2 regions of the Endozoicomonas sp. ALB091 genome follow, and region 2 is predicted to be linked to the other one. Evidence: riboswitches for the same ligand, from Rfam matches in the RefSeq annotation. Region 2 holds a riboswitch; the other holds the start of a gene.
The links. Region 2 has a riboswitch for thiamine pyrophosphate ahead of thiD (bifunctional hydroxymethylpyrimidine kinase/phosphomethylpyrimidine kinase). Riboswitches for the same ligand answer to the same signal wherever they lie in the genome.
Positions count from the first base shown of each region.

Region 1: another riboswitch for thiamine pyrophosphate. It lies ahead of thiC (phosphomethylpyrimidine synthase ThiC); the one in region 2 lies ahead of thiD (bifunctional hydroxymethylpyrimidine kinase/phosphomethylpyrimidine kinase).

Region 1 is NZ_JBLYNQ010000006.1:1,029,578-1,036,967, forward strand. It holds gene thiC (phosphomethylpyrimidine synthase ThiC) at 1-1,167, opposite strand, end outside; TPP riboswitch at 1,362-1,477, opposite strand; gene ACO6UX_RS11500 (phosphohydrolase) at 1,518-2,192, opposite strand; gene ACO6UX_RS11505 (GNAT family N-acetyltransferase) at 2,289-2,789, opposite strand; gene ACO6UX_RS11510 (YbgA family protein) at 3,557-4,585, shown strand; gene ACO6UX_RS11515 (hotdog fold thioesterase) at 4,619-5,032, shown strand; gene tal (transaldolase) at 5,139-6,116, opposite strand; gene rbsK (ribokinase) at 6,254-7,225, opposite strand; gene ACO6UX_RS11530 (YbaN family protein) at 7,358-7,390, opposite strand, start outside.
Region 2 is NZ_JBLYNQ010000006.1:732,896-740,285, forward strand. It holds gene ACO6UX_RS10220 (class I SAM-dependent methyltransferase) at 1-779, shown strand, start outside; gene ACO6UX_RS10225 (DUF3833 domain-containing protein) at 764-1,339, shown strand; gene ACO6UX_RS10230 (SDR family NAD(P)-dependent oxidoreductase) at 1,351-2,130, shown strand; TPP riboswitch at 2,184-2,284, shown strand; gene thiD (bifunctional hydroxymethylpyrimidine kinase/phosphomethylpyrimidine kinase) at 2,428-3,246, shown strand; gene ACO6UX_RS10240 (ABC transporter ATP-binding protein) at 3,262-4,044, shown strand; gene ACO6UX_RS10245 (ABC transporter permease) at 4,048-4,800, shown strand; gene ACO6UX_RS10250 (ABC transporter substrate-binding protein) at 4,804-5,787, shown strand; gene ACO6UX_RS10255 (hypothetical protein) at 5,932-6,699, shown strand; gene ACO6UX_RS10260 (hypothetical protein) at 6,803-7,369, opposite strand.

The sequences.
Region 1 (7,390 bases), 300 kb from region 2:
AAACTGTGCCGCATCGTTGGCATCAGCCACCGATCCCGGGCGCAGCCCATCCCCTAATGAAAGCGTAATGTCGTATGCCTTGCATATCTCGCAGATCTCATCAAAGTGTTCATAGAGGAAGTTTTCGCTGTCATGCATTTCACACCACTGCCCGAGAATCCCACCGCCCCTGGAAACAATACCGGTCACCCGATCAGTGGTCAGTTTCACATGGTCTCTCAGCGTTCCGGCATGAATGGTGAAATAATCTACCCCCTGCTCTGCCTGCTCAATCAAGGTGTCCTTCATCACCTCCCAATTAAGATCCGCTACCTTGCCGTTTACTTTCTCCAGTGTTTGATAAATAGGCACGGTGCCAATCGGTACCGGTGAGTTTCTGATAATCCACTCCCGGGTTTCATGGATATGTTTACCGGTGGAAAGATCCATCACCGTATCGGCCCCCCAGCGGGTTGCCCAGAGCAGTTTTTCAACTTCTTCCTCTATGGTAGACGTCACCGGTGAATTACCAATATTGGCATTAACCTTCACCAGAAAGTTACGGCCGATAATCATTGGCTCTGCTTCGGGATGGTTAATATTCGCGGGTATCACCGCACGACCGGATGCCACCTCCTGACGAACAAATTCGGGGGTTATCTTTGCTTCAGGCCTTCCCATGTTTTCCCTGATGGCGATATATTCCATCTCCGGTGTGATTATTCCCTGCCTGGCATAATGGAGCTGAGTCACATTTCTTCCAGACAGGGCACATCTGACGGGGGCAGATGACTGAAAGCGCACCGGCTCAACCTGAATATCCTGTTTTCGTCGCAATGCATAGGTTGAAGACTGGGCACTCAACTCTTCTGAGTCTTCTCGTGCCCGTATCCATTCTGAACGGATAGGCGGCAGGCCCTTAAGCAGATCCAGGCAGTATTCCGGATCAGTATAAGGACCGGATGTGTCGTACACCCGAACGGCAGATTCAGTGGATAACTTACTGTACTCTCCGTGTCTCTGCCCAATGGTTATTTCCCGCAGGCCCACACGAATATCATGGCGGCTGCCGGGAAGGTAAATTTTCCGTGAAGCAGGAAATGAACGACAGGCTTCTACCAGAAGTGACTGACTGTCAGCAATTGGAGCACGCATCTGAATACCCTGAAGTTGAGAGTTACCGACCATGAATATCCCTTATCTATTGTTATTGGTATGGCTTGCCGGTGTCTCAGGCCAGAGAAAAGGAATAGACGGTTTTTGCTAGCTTGACTCGTCAAGGTTAGCAAGAAGCTGCTTGATTTAAAGCAAAACAATGCTTTGAGATATTAAAGGCATGATTGGCCAAAAGCGTGATCAGCCATCCACCAGATAGCAACCCGGTACTCTCTTCTCTTGTTCCCTTCGCAGGTATTACCCTGAGCAGGTTCAACGAATTTGCTGCACATATATCCGATAAAATGCAGCGATCTCAGCTTTCGCACTCCGACAAGATGGGAAGATTATAAAGGCACCCTCACTGAAAAAGTAGTACCGGGTCAGGAATAATCCCCTTCCAGCTCTTTAAGCAACTTGCCCATATATTCCCTGAGGTAATCCGAATTCCGCTCTGCCATTCTGCGTCCGGCGGACGTCTGCATGGTGTCAGACAGCTTCAGCAACTTCACCTGGAAATGATCCAGCGCGTATTCACGATCATCAAGGGCCCGGTGCTCAGCCAGTGGGTCTTCGGGGTCGAACATTTTTCGCCGCAGCAGGCCCGATGTATAAAAAACCCGGGCCAGCCCGATAGCTCCCAGAGCCTCCATCCGATCAGCATCCTGAACCACTTTGGCTTCAATGGTTTCGGGCGCAATGCCCGCAGAATAGCTGTGACTGGCCACCGAGTGACAGACGTTATCAATCAACTCAGCAGGAAACCCCATATCCTCAAGGCAGGTTCTGGTCTTTATGGCAGCCAGCGAAGAGGCCCTGGACCTCTCAGGATGATCTTTTGGCAACACCACAATATCGTGAAAGTAGCAGGCAGCGAGAACCACCAGTGGATTCACAGACACCTGCTCCAGATCCATGATCTGCTGCGCCGTTTTCCAGACCCGCTGAAAATGGGAAAAGTCATGGGAGTGGTCATCATGGTCGTGGTGCATGGATTGTAGCCAGACGATAATTTTCTGCTCCCAGGTACTCAGGGTGTCGCTGCTGCTATTGCTCATGAGTTCAAAAAGACTGTAAGTGGAGGGATAAATTTAAATGAATGAAATTATTTAAAGTGATTGTACTGTGGCTGCGGAATATTTTCAGCGCATGATTTATATCGGTGACTGTATGCGGTAACGGGCAACCGTACAGGTACTCCACCCCTCAAAGCGATCAAGTGTCATCCCCAGTTGTTGCATAACGCCCTGGGCAAACTCATTAGTGGGGGTTGTATAAGAAATAATCTCTTCCATACCCAGCTGGTTAAAGCCGAATTGAGTCACTGCCTCAACAGCTTCCAGCACCAGCCCCTGTCCGCGGTAAGCGGGTAAAAAGCGCCAGCTCATCTCAATATGCTTGCCATAGGGAGAAAAGCCACAATAGCCAATTAGCTGGTTATTCTCTTTGAATACCACCGCCCAGCGCGACCACCCCCATTTATCCAGTTCCGCCTGGTAGCGCCACAACTCGGTTTCTGCAAGGCTTGCGGGCTCTGTGGCCATGGCATCTGAGGCACCGGGAGGTGTTTCGCCCAGTAAGGCGGAGTACGCATCGATATCCTGTAACTGCCAGGTACGAAGTATCAGACGGGGCGTATCAGTAACAATCAGCACGGTAAAATAGTCTCCAGAAACTTTGCTCCAACAAAATAATTACTCCGCCATTTGGACAGTTAGATGATCTGAAAGTTCTCATTAATCAGATGACCCGATGAATACAACTGACTGATTTATTGATACTAATATCAAGAAAAACAACTGCCTTCGTCAGACCAGAGAATGCCAATAGATCATCAGGCAAAACCTGAACCCAGACCACCTGATGATCAGGCAAAAGCGAAGAGAGCCTGAAACTGCAACCTTTTACGAGCAGATGTTGATTTCACAGGCTGTGCAACTTCTTTCCCTATATTAGTGTGCGCAGATTGTCAAAAGTTCCCTGATTCTATAAACCGGAAACGGATGGCTAAATCCGGGCTCCATGCCTCCGCTATCGAAAGCAGCCTATGCCCACCTCAAATCAGGCATTCCAATACCGTTAATATCCTGCTGGTGATGTTTTGCAATTTCGGGGCAGGGCCTTTCGGAATGATCCGGGTCGGGTTAATTCCTGTACGACTGTGATAATAATGTCGTCTTATGCAGGAAAAATCTGTGCTGTATACCGGCAAAACCGACTCGCCAATGAGACACTGCAATCCATTAAAAAAGCCTTACTGCACAGGCAGTTAGATGATAGAAAGAGTTATAGGCACATCACTCTTGCCTTAACAGCAATGTAGAGTTATACCTGTTTTCAACCGCTGACAGGCAAAGGAACTGCCAGTAACTGGCGATATTAACCAGGGCGTGTATTTCGAATGTAAAGTGGAGAATAACAAGTGGCTATCGTTTCCATACCTGAGCCTGAAAAACAGATCACACTGGGCATCAGCTCCTGCCTTTTGGGCCATAAAGTGCGCTATAACGGTGGGCACAAACGCTCGTCTTTTTGTGTCAACACGCTGGATAAATTCTTCCACTTTGAGCCGGTCTGTCCTGAGATGGCTATCGGGCTGGGAACCCCCAGAGAGCCCATCCGGCTGGTCGGCCAACTGGCTGAAGCATCACAAACTACCGGCCAAAGTTCATCGTCTGCACCCGATAAACAGTTGCAAATCCGGGTAGTCGGCACTGAAAATTCCAGTCTGGATGTAACGGATGCTCTGACGCAGTATGGTCATGATATGTCTGATCAGCTATCACACATTTGCGGCTATATTCTGATGCAGAAGTCCCCCAGCTGTGGCATGGCAAGGGTCAAGGTGTACCATGAAAATGGCCACCCGCTGGGCGAAAGTTCACCCGGAGCCTATGCCAGGGCATTTATGGAGAGCAACCCGCTGCTGCCAATAGAAGAAGAAGGCAGGCTGCACGACCCGATACTCTGTGAAAATTTTTTCACCCGGGTTTACGCCTATGACCGTTGGCAGAAAACCGTGATGGCAGAGCCATCTTATGCCGCCCTGGTCGACTTTCATTCTACTCACAAGTACATGATCATGGCCCATTATCCCCAGGGGTATGAGTTACTTGGCCAAATCGTGGCCAAAGGCAGCAAAGCGAATCTGCATGAACTGCTGGAGGAGTACCTGCGCAGCTTTATGAGCGCCCTGAAACGACGGGCCAATCGAAAATCTCACACCAATGCCATGATGCATATCCTCGGATATGTGAAAAAGAGCGTCGATGGCAAAGAGAGAAAGCAGCTGCTGACGCTGATTGAAGAGTACCGTCAGGAAATGATCCCCCTTATTGCCCCGATGACCATGCTACGGCATTTCATAGACAATCATGGTAGTGTATATATTCAACGACAAACCTACCTGACACCTCACCCGGATCAGCTGGGCTTGCGCAACCGGATCTGATGAGCAGTGCCAATAAAAGAAAAAGGAAAAAAGATGTCCATCTGGAAAAGGCCTTACAGTACTGAAACCGCAGCATTCAAGGAAAACATGTGTGACCATTTGGGTATTGAGATTACCGAAGTAGGAGACGACTTTCTCCGGGGCACCATGCCAGTTGACCGCAGAACCATTCAGCCCATGGGACTGCTGCATGGTGGTGCCTCGGTGGTTCTCGCTGAAACACTGGGCAGTATTGCCGCCAACCTGTGCTGTGAAGACGGAGCCTACTGTGTAGGCTTGGAAATCAACGCCAATCATCTTCGGTCAGCCACGTCCGGAAAAGTGACCGGCACAACCCGCCCCATTCATATCGGCCGCAGTACCCAGGTGTGGGAAATCAAGATTGAGGATGACCAGGGCAGGCCCACCTGTATATCCCGTATTACCATGGCAACCAAGAAAATATAATCAATAAGAAGGAACCATAAAGGCACAGAGACACAAAGTTTTTCTGGGAGCTGCGCATAGTCAGCAAAAGACTTCTTTGTGCCATTGTGTCTCTGTGGTGCAAAATTCATTTGGCTTTTACAACATCCTCCCGAAGTGCATCAAGCAATTGCTTTTCCAGCTTAATCTGATCTTCAGCAAACTTTCTGATACCCTCAGCCAGCTTTTCCGTTGCCATGGCATCGTCGTTCATCGCCCAGCGAAATGCAGCCTCATCCAGAACCACTTTTTCATCACTACACACTGGCGAGTCGGCAAACAACTTTTGTTCAAGCAGTTGCTCGGATGATTCCAGCTGATCGAGAAGGTCCGGACCAATCGTCAGGCAGTCACAACCGGCTAACTCAGTAATCTCACCGGTATTTCGGAAGCTGGCTCCCATCACCACGGTGTTGTAGCCATGTTGTTTGAAGTAGTTGTAGATACGGGTGACCGACTGAACGCCAGGGTCTTGTGAAGCAGTAAAATTCCGGCCTTCTGCTTTTTTGTACCAGTCGAGAATCCGGCCAACAAACGGGGAGATCAAATAAGCACCGGCTTCGGCACAGGCTTGAGCCTGGGCAAAACTGAACAGCAAGGTCAGATTACAACGAAAACCTTCTTTTTCCAGAACCTCCGCCGCTTTGATACCTTCCCAGGTAGACGCTATTTTGATCAGCACCCGCTCACTGTCAGCGCCCTGCTCTTTATAGAGATCAATCAGCTGTCTGGCCTTTTGAATCGTCGCGTCCGTATTAAACGACAGTCGTGCATCCACTTCCGTTGACACAAAGCCCGGCACTACCTGCTGAATCTCTTTGCCAATACCGACCGTCAACCAGTCACAGGCATAACGGGCACTGACCGCTTTTTCTGTAGAATGGTTGCGCCCAAAGGCAATGGCTTCATCAACCAGCTTTTTATACGCCGGTAGCTGCGCGGCTTTTAAAATCAGTGAAGGATTGGTCGTCGCATCAACCGGCTGGTAGCGACGAATGGCTTCGATATCACCGGTATCGGCCACAACCTTGGTCATTTTTTTTAATTGGTCGAGCTGATTTTGCATACTGTACCTTCTTCCAGCCAAGCAAACAGCTGGGTGCATGGAGCCTGATAAGCGCTTTAAAAGTTTACCATCAATGTTTTCGTCTTTAATCAACGAGGGTATCCGTATTCACCTTTTATATCAAAGAAATACCAGCATCATGAGGTATCCGGGGTTGCCGCAGCATCGGCAATTTCCTGATCGCACTGAATAAATTCCTCAACCTCAAACCGATAGGGAATAGACGACTGAGAACCAGCACTCATGACCGAAAGGCCAGCACTGGCATTGGCAAAGAAGGCTGCTTCCCCAAGCGATTTTCCTTCCGCCAGGGCCACCAGCAGTGCACCGTTAAATGTATCGTCAGCCGCCGTTGTATCAACCGCCTTAACCGGAAACCCGGGAACCATCAGCCCTTCAGGATGGCCTGAAGTCATTGATGATGCATAGGCCCCATACTGCCCCATGGTGATCACTACGTCAGTAATACCTTTCTCATGCAATAGGGTAGCAGCCTGGGTTGCCGACGTTTCATCCAGCACTTTAATACCGGTAAGAAGGTCTGCCTCCGTCTGATCAGGCGTAATCAAATCCACAGTCGGTAAGTCATCCCCGGAACACGGTTTGACAGATGCGGGGCTCAAGACAACTTTAGTATGGCTTCCCCCGGCAATATGAGCAGCCTGTCGCATGACAGATTCAGGAATCCCCTGCTGCAAGAGCAGATAATCTGCACCAGCGATCAAACTATGTTTCTGCTCAATATACTCTTCACTCAGGCAGCCATTAGCGCCAGCAGAGATGCCAACCATATTTTCGCCTTTGGCATTCACGAACATCAGGGCCACCCCTGTTTGGGCATCCACTATTTCAGTAATTGCGGATGTATCAATACCTTCAGCACTCAGTTGCTGTACTATTTCCCGCCCCGGATCATCCTGCCCGATCGCTGCCATCATAAGTGTATTGCCGCCAAGGCGGGCACAGGCTACCGCCTGATTAGCACCTTTGCCCCCTGCCATAATGTCGTAAGATGAAGCGGTGATGGTCTGGCCTGGTTTGGGAAAACAATCAACCCTCAGAACATGGTCAACATTAATACTGCCTAGCACGAGAATCTGCTTACTCATATCACCACCGGTGAAAATCAGGCTGACAACTTAATCAAGTGTAATGCAAATGTTGTTTTGGGTTAGGGGTTTTGTTGGAATCGAATTGGTAGTGGGCAGTGGGCAGTTGGTAGTTGGTTTTAGGGTAGGTCTTCAGGGGCGTTTTTCCCTTCTTTTTAATTTTGT
Region 2 (7,390 bases):
CGACCATGACCTATTCAAGCGCCCTCTATTTTGATGAGCATGAGGACCTGGAAACCGCACAGGGCAATAAGTACAACACCATTATCGACTGGCTTGAGCTTCGTCCGGGGCATTCCGTGCTTGAGATAGGCTGTGGCTGGGGCGGCTTTGCCCGGGCGCTGAATCAGCGGCACCAGGGCGCATACAAAGGGATAACACTGTCGCAGGAACAGCTGGCCTATGCGCAACAGATGTCGGACAACCAGTCCCATCAGTTCAGTCTTACGGATTACCGGGATATCCATGAGCAGTATGATCGTATCGTTTCCATCGAAATGATTGAGGCCGTGGGTGAAGAGCACTGGCCGGTCTATTTTGAAAAACTGTACCGCAGCCTGAAACCCGGAGGTTCCGCCGTTATCCAGGCCATTCTGATTGACGACGCCCGTTTCGAGGAGTATCGCCGCGGTGTTGACTTTATTCAGCGCTACATCTTCCCTGGCGGTATGTTGCCCTGTGACAGGGTGATGCAAGAGCAGGCCAAAAAGGCCGGTTTGGCCATAACCAATACCCTCTCTTTCGGTCTCGACTATGCAAGAACGCTGGATGAATGGAAACGGCTTTTTCTTTCGGCCTGGCCTGCCATTGAACAGCTCGGATTTGATCAGCGCTTTAAACGCCTGTGGCAATTTTACCTGGATTACTGCACGACCGGTTTCCAATTCAGGAGTATTGATGTTTGCCTCTACAAACTCACCAAACCTGTGTCAGGGGAGGCCGCATCATGCGAGTCGCGTTAACAACAATAAAAGATTGGACGTCGGGACGGGCCTGGCTCCTGACCCTACTGTTTATGCTGACGGGGTGCTCAGCCATGAATATTGAAGATTATGCAGCTAGTGAACCAAGTCTGAAAATTGAACACTACTTTGCCGGGGAAACCGTTGCCTGGGGCATGTTTCAGGACCGGTTCGGCAATGTTCAACAGCGGTTCAAGGTGTTGATGACCGGAGACGTCAAAGACGGTGTACTGACTCTGGATGAACGCTTCATCTATTCCGATGGTAACGAGTCAACCCGTATCTGGAAGGTCAACATTATGGGTGACGGACAGTACCTGGGCACCGCCGGAGATATCGTTGGCCAGGCCATTGGCCGCAGTGCCGGCAATGCCTTTAACTTCAAATACCAGATGCGTCTGCCCATCCGTGGCCGGGAGTGGGTGGTGACCTTTGATGACTGGATGTTCCTGCAAGAAGATGGCGTACTACTGAATGTCGCCACCATGAGCAAATGGGGGATCAAGCTGGGTACTTTAACGGTCGCCTTTGAAAAACCCGGGCCAGAAGAAGAACCATAAAGGCAGCAGATATGAACTCTACTCAGGATACAACGCCTTCTAATGCTCCGGTGGTCTGGATCACCGGAGCCAGCCAGGGCATTGGCGAAGCCGTTGCCATTGCCCTGGCCCGGGAAGGAGTGACCGTAGCGGCCAGTGCCCGAAATGAAGAACGGCTGGCAGCACTGGCCAGGCAATCAGATGAACTGCCGGGCAGGATCGTTCCCTATCCGCTGGATGTGACGGATCAAACAGCCGTGAATGAGACGGTCAACAAAATCATTGCCAATCATGGTGCCGTTGGCCAGGCGATTTTAAATGCCGGCACCTATATTGCTTCGCCCGCAGCGGAGTTTACCAGCAATGTGGTGCGCCAACAGATGGAACTGAATCTGATGGGTGTCTGTCACTGCCTTGAGCCACTGATCGCTGCCATGAAAAAACAGGGTAAAGGGGTGATTGCCATTAATGCGTCGCTGGCAGGCTATCGTGGCCTGCCCAAAGCAGCGGGTTATGGTGCCAGCAAGGCGGCGTTAATCAATATGGCGGAATCCCTGAACTCGGAGCTCTGGCAAGAGGGTATTGATATCAAAGTGATCAACCCGGGTTTTGTCAAAACACCATTGACCAGCAAGAACCGGTTCCCCATGCCTTTTCTGATGGAGGTGGATAAAGCGGCGGAGGTCATCGTCAAAGGGATGAAGGGGCGGCAGTTCGAGATTCGCTTCCCGCGCATGTTTGCCGCCATCATGGCGCTTCTGCGTCACCTGCCCTACTCGATGTATTTCTGGTTGGTCCGTAAGACCGGATAAGCGTCAATTCACTCAATCGCTGGACAGCCTGTGGCAAACCCCATAGACTCCGCCGGTGTTGGTTGGGGTGTTCTGCCAGTGATGGCAGAACTGAGATACACCCATTGAACCTGAACCAGATAATGCTGGCGTAGGAAACCGACGGGCCTGAGAGCTGCTAAACCCCTGATGTACTCACCATCGTGCAAGCCAGTTAATCAATGCAGTTTATTGCCCCGACAGGAACTGCAACACCCCGCCCGTTGTTCCCGCCAGTCCTAATGATATGGAGTTTCTCTTGTGGAGCGGCGCGAGCTTATGTCTTCTACACCCATCGCATTGACCATTGCCGGTTCTGACAGTGGCGGTGGTGCCGGCATTCAGGCAGACCTGAAAACCTTCTCAGCCCTTGGTGCCTACGGCTGCAGTGTGATCACTGCGCTGACCGCACAGAACACGGTGGGTGTTCAGGGTATTTTTGATGTCTCACCCGCCTTTGTCCGGGAGCAGCTGGACTCGGTCTTTTCCGACCTGAACATTTCTGCCGCCAAGGTGGGCATGCTGAGCCAGCCTGAAGTGATTGATGCGGTTGCCCGCGCGGTCAGTGATTACCAGCCGAAATACCTGGTGGTTGACCCGGTGATGGTGGCCACCAGCGGTGATGTTCTGCTTCAGGAAGCCGCCATCGATAACCTGCGTCGCAAACTGATTCCCAAAGCAACCCTGATTACCCCCAACCTGCCGGAAGCAGCGGTTCTGCTGAACTGCCCCCGACCTGAGTCACTGGCAGCCATGGTCGCCATGATTGACCCGTTGATGGCCCTGGGAGCCAGTGCAGTCTTGCTCAAAGGCGGCCACCTTACCTCAGACCAGGGCAATAAGAAGGCCGTTGATCTGTTCCATGACGGTAACACCCTGCACCAACTTGAGTCTCCCTGGGTGGCAACCCGTAACACCCACGGGACAGGCTGTACATTGTCGTCTGCTGTCACTGCCTTGCTGGCCAGGGATTACCCTTTGATCGATGCCGTGCGCTCTGCCAAGGAGTACATTGCCGATGCCATTGGCCATGCCGACCATCTGAACATCGGTTCCGGCCATGGCCCGGTCCATCACTTTTACCGAACCTGGTCATAGAGAATACCGCAACGCATGTTTGATGTGATTATCCGCCAGGCCAGCCTGAGATTTGGCAACCACTGTGTTTTTACCGACCTCAACCTGACCCTTAAAGGCGGCCAGTGGACTTGCCTTCTGGGTGGCAGCGGGGTGGGCAAAACCAGTCTGTTGCGTCTGATTGCCGGTCTGCCTGCGGGCGAGACAACGGGGGAAGTGGTCTGTCAGGACGGCTTTTCGGTTCATCACCGAATCGCCTGGATGGCGCAGCAGGACCTGCTGCTGCCCTGGTTTTCGGTACTGGACAATATCACCCTGGGGCAGCGCCTGCGCCGCAATCTGACCGATGTGTTCACCCGTCGTCCGCTCTTGTCAGCCGAGGTTCGGGACCAGGCCATGTCCATTCTGGAAAAGGTAGGCCTGAGCGCAAAAGCCAACGTTCTGCCCCAGCATCTGTCCGGCGGTCAGCGCCAGCGGGTAGCACTGGCCAGGACCCTGATGGAAAACCGGCCACTGGTATTAATGGATGAACCTTTCGGCGCACTGGATGCCATCACCCGGCTCAATTTACAAGACCTGGCCTGTGAGCTGTTACAGAACCGTACGGTGCTGTTAATCACCCACGATCCCCTGGAAGCCCTGCGCCTTGGCCATGAGGTTTATCACCTGAGGGGGCACCCGGCCCGACTGACGGATGCCATTACGCCACCGGGCAAGACACCCCGCTCACTGGATGATAATGACCTGCTGGCCTTACAGGGCAAACTGCTGGATCGTTTACGTCATGAGTCGTTTGATGAACAGGCTGGAGTGCCATAAAGAATGAAAGACTCCGTCAAACCCTTTGTCGTTCTTATTGGCCTGCTGGTGCTCTGGCATACCCTGGTGATGGCCTTTGAGATGCCATCCTACATCCTTCCCGGTCCGTTAGCGGTGGCCAACAGCATGGTAGACAATGCCAGCCTGCTGTGGGAACACACGCTGGTTACCCTCAGTGAAATGCTGCTGGGTCTGTTACTTGGTGTTCTGCTGGGTATTATTCTGGCGCTGGTGCTGGTCTATTTTACCGTGTTAAGACCCTGGCTCTTACCGCCATTGTTGATTACCCAGGCCATTCCGGTCTTTGCGCTCGCACCGATATTGATGCTCTGGTTTGGTTACGGCCTGACGTCGAAAGTGGTGATGACCATTCTGGTGATCTTTTTCCCCGTGGCCACCTGTTGTTATGACGGACTGCGCCATACCCACCAGGGCTGGCTGGATATGGCCCAGACCATGGGCGGCAGCCGGCTGGCCATTCTGCGCCATATCCGCTGGCCTGCGGCACTGCCAGCCCTGGCTTCCGGGCTGCGGGTAGCCGTTGTGGTGGCACCGATTGGTGCCGTTGTCGGGGAGTGGGTTGGCTCCAGCGCTGGCCTTGGCTATCTCATGCTTCAGGCCAATGCACGACTCTGGACTGACCAGATGTTTGCTGCGCTCACCGTGCTGGCCTTCTGTTCCGTGACCCTTTACTACACGACCGACCGTGTTTTACGCAGACTCATTCCGTGGCAACCGGAGACTTCCCAGGAATAAGAAATGAATAAACTGATGCAACACACTTTTTTATGGGCAATGGCATGGCTGCTGTCCGTCAGCCTGCAGGCCAGCGCCAGTCAGGTATCCAGCACCGCACCGGCCAGGGAGCTGAAAGAGCTGACCCTGATGCTGGAATGGTTTGTCAACCCGGATCACGGCCCCATCATCATTGCCCGGCAGAATGGCTACTTTGCAGACCAGGGGCTTACGGTGACTATTCAGGAACCGGCAGACCCCAACCTTCCTCCCAAACTGGTGGCGGCAGAAAAGGTGGACCTTGCCGTTTACTATCAGCCCAGCATGATTCACGGAGTAGCCAACGGCCTTCCCCTTGCCTGGGCCGGAACCCTGGTGGCCACCCCCCTGGACGGCCTGCTGGTTCTGGATGACAGCCCGATCAAATCCCTGAAGGATATGAAAGGTAAAACCATCGGTTTGAATATTGGCGGCATAGAGAATGCCATTCTGGACACGCTGTTTGCACCCTACGGGTTTGGTGCCGGGGATGTAAAACTGGTCAATGTGGGCTGGAACCTCTCCTCTTCCCTGATGAGTGGCCGGGTGGATGCCATCATGGGCGCGTATCGTAACTTCGAACTGAATCAGCTGGCGATTGAAGGGCGTAAGGGCCGTATGTTCTATTACGAGGAAAACAATATCCCGCCTTACGATGAACTGATTTTTATCGCCAACAGCAAGCAGCACGATAAAGACGCCATTCGTCGTTTTCTCAGGGCGATTGAACTGGGCACTCAATATATTGTGAATAACCCGGAAAAATCCTGGGAGATCTTCAGGGATTACAGCCCGGAGAAACTGGATAATGAACTGAACCGCCGCGCCTGGTTTGACACCATTCCCCGTTTTGATCTGCGACCTGCCGCCAGGGATGCGGGCCGTTATCAGGCATTTGCTGACTATCTGCAAGCGACTGGAGAGCTGAAAACTCCGGTAAACACCAAGGACTACATGCTGGATTTTTAATCCGGAATGGACGTCACCGGCTATCGTCAAGACCTGCTTTTTGCGATAGCCACCTCATTTTTAAATTCCTCCCTGAGCGTGCCGACAGAAAGCGAATGGACTGAAATCTCTATTGTTTAACTCCGGAAAAAGGATATAAGCCCCATGGACAGGTATAAAAAACCAGTACTCAGATTCATTGTCATGGCCGGGCTTGCAACCGCCCTGGCTTCCCCGGTGACGGCTGAAGAAGTCATGGTCCGAGACAATATGCTCTCTGTAAGTGAAAATTATGATTCTGTCGGCATCGATAACGCTGGCTCAATCAACATAAATGGCAATATGAATGTCAACGGCCCTTTTACCAATAGAGCGGGTGGCTCAGTTAATGTCGCTATGGGGCTGAATATTTCCGGAAGTACATTGACCGCCACCAATGAGGGAACACTGACTGCTGGCAGTTACTGGAGTGATGGGCACTTTATCAATAACACGGGGGCGGTCGCATCCCTTGGGGTGATAAACAGCAGTGGTAATGTAACGAATAAAGGTACGTTATCGTTTGAACAGGGATCCGTTGTGGCTGACTTTGATGGCTCCGGAGGAACCACTTATATCACCATAACAAAACTTAATTTTTTCCAAAATCAATATAATAAGCCCCTGCTTAAGGCCACTGGAAGAATCCGACTTGATTCTGACTCAAAGATCGTTCTCAACGTAGCCGAGGGTGCGATGCCCGATAGCGTGAAAAGGGTTGCTATTGCCCTGAGTGGTGAATACCTGCAGTTTAATCACGATTCGACGGGCTCAGAGCTTGATCGTGCGGGCCGCCATCTTATCACTTCTGGCAATGACTTCCTGGTGGTAGAACATGTCGAGGTGGATATCTTTGGCATCTCCGCAGACCTTAAAGTGAAAAAGAAAAAATAGGTAAGGAATAAGCTCTGTGTTCAAAATCAACACGGTGTTAGCAAATTTAACGGCGGAGCCTGATTGTCCGGAAAACCCGGTCCGCCTGTTTTTAATAATGGTTTCAGCCGGACTTGCGGTAACGCTGATTGGCTGAGGTATTTTCTATTTCATTACCGGGCATACGGAAAGGGTTATCTCTCTGAACGGCAACAGGAGCCGCACGCTGGCCATGCCTCGCCAGGTCCCTCAGGCTAAATTGACTTTTAAAGCGCGCTAACGGCAATGGGAACGACTCTTCCTTGCGAAGAAATTCAATGGCTGCCAACGCCTCATCCTTAGTCACCTGCAGGCCTTTCCCGACATCCCCCCTCAGATAACATTCCACTTTCAACCGCGCTTCCTCGGCGGCATGGGCGCTGGCTAACTCATCTTTGAAATGCTCTATCGCCAGCATGGACTCATTATTTTGATCTGGCACCCGGTTGAATTCTTGAATAACGTCATCCGGGGTCACTTTTCTGTTGTCGTGTGGAATTTTCTGCAAGCACAGTTTTTGCAGGAAGAGGCCACCCCTGAGCGACGTTTTATCGTTGCCATAGGCTGCAAGCACATCTGAAGAAGTGATTTGTCGTCCCTGTAATGGTTTTTTTTCCCAAAAGGCATCTTCAATACATTTGCCTTCACTCAAGGGGGTGGCTGTATCTCCATG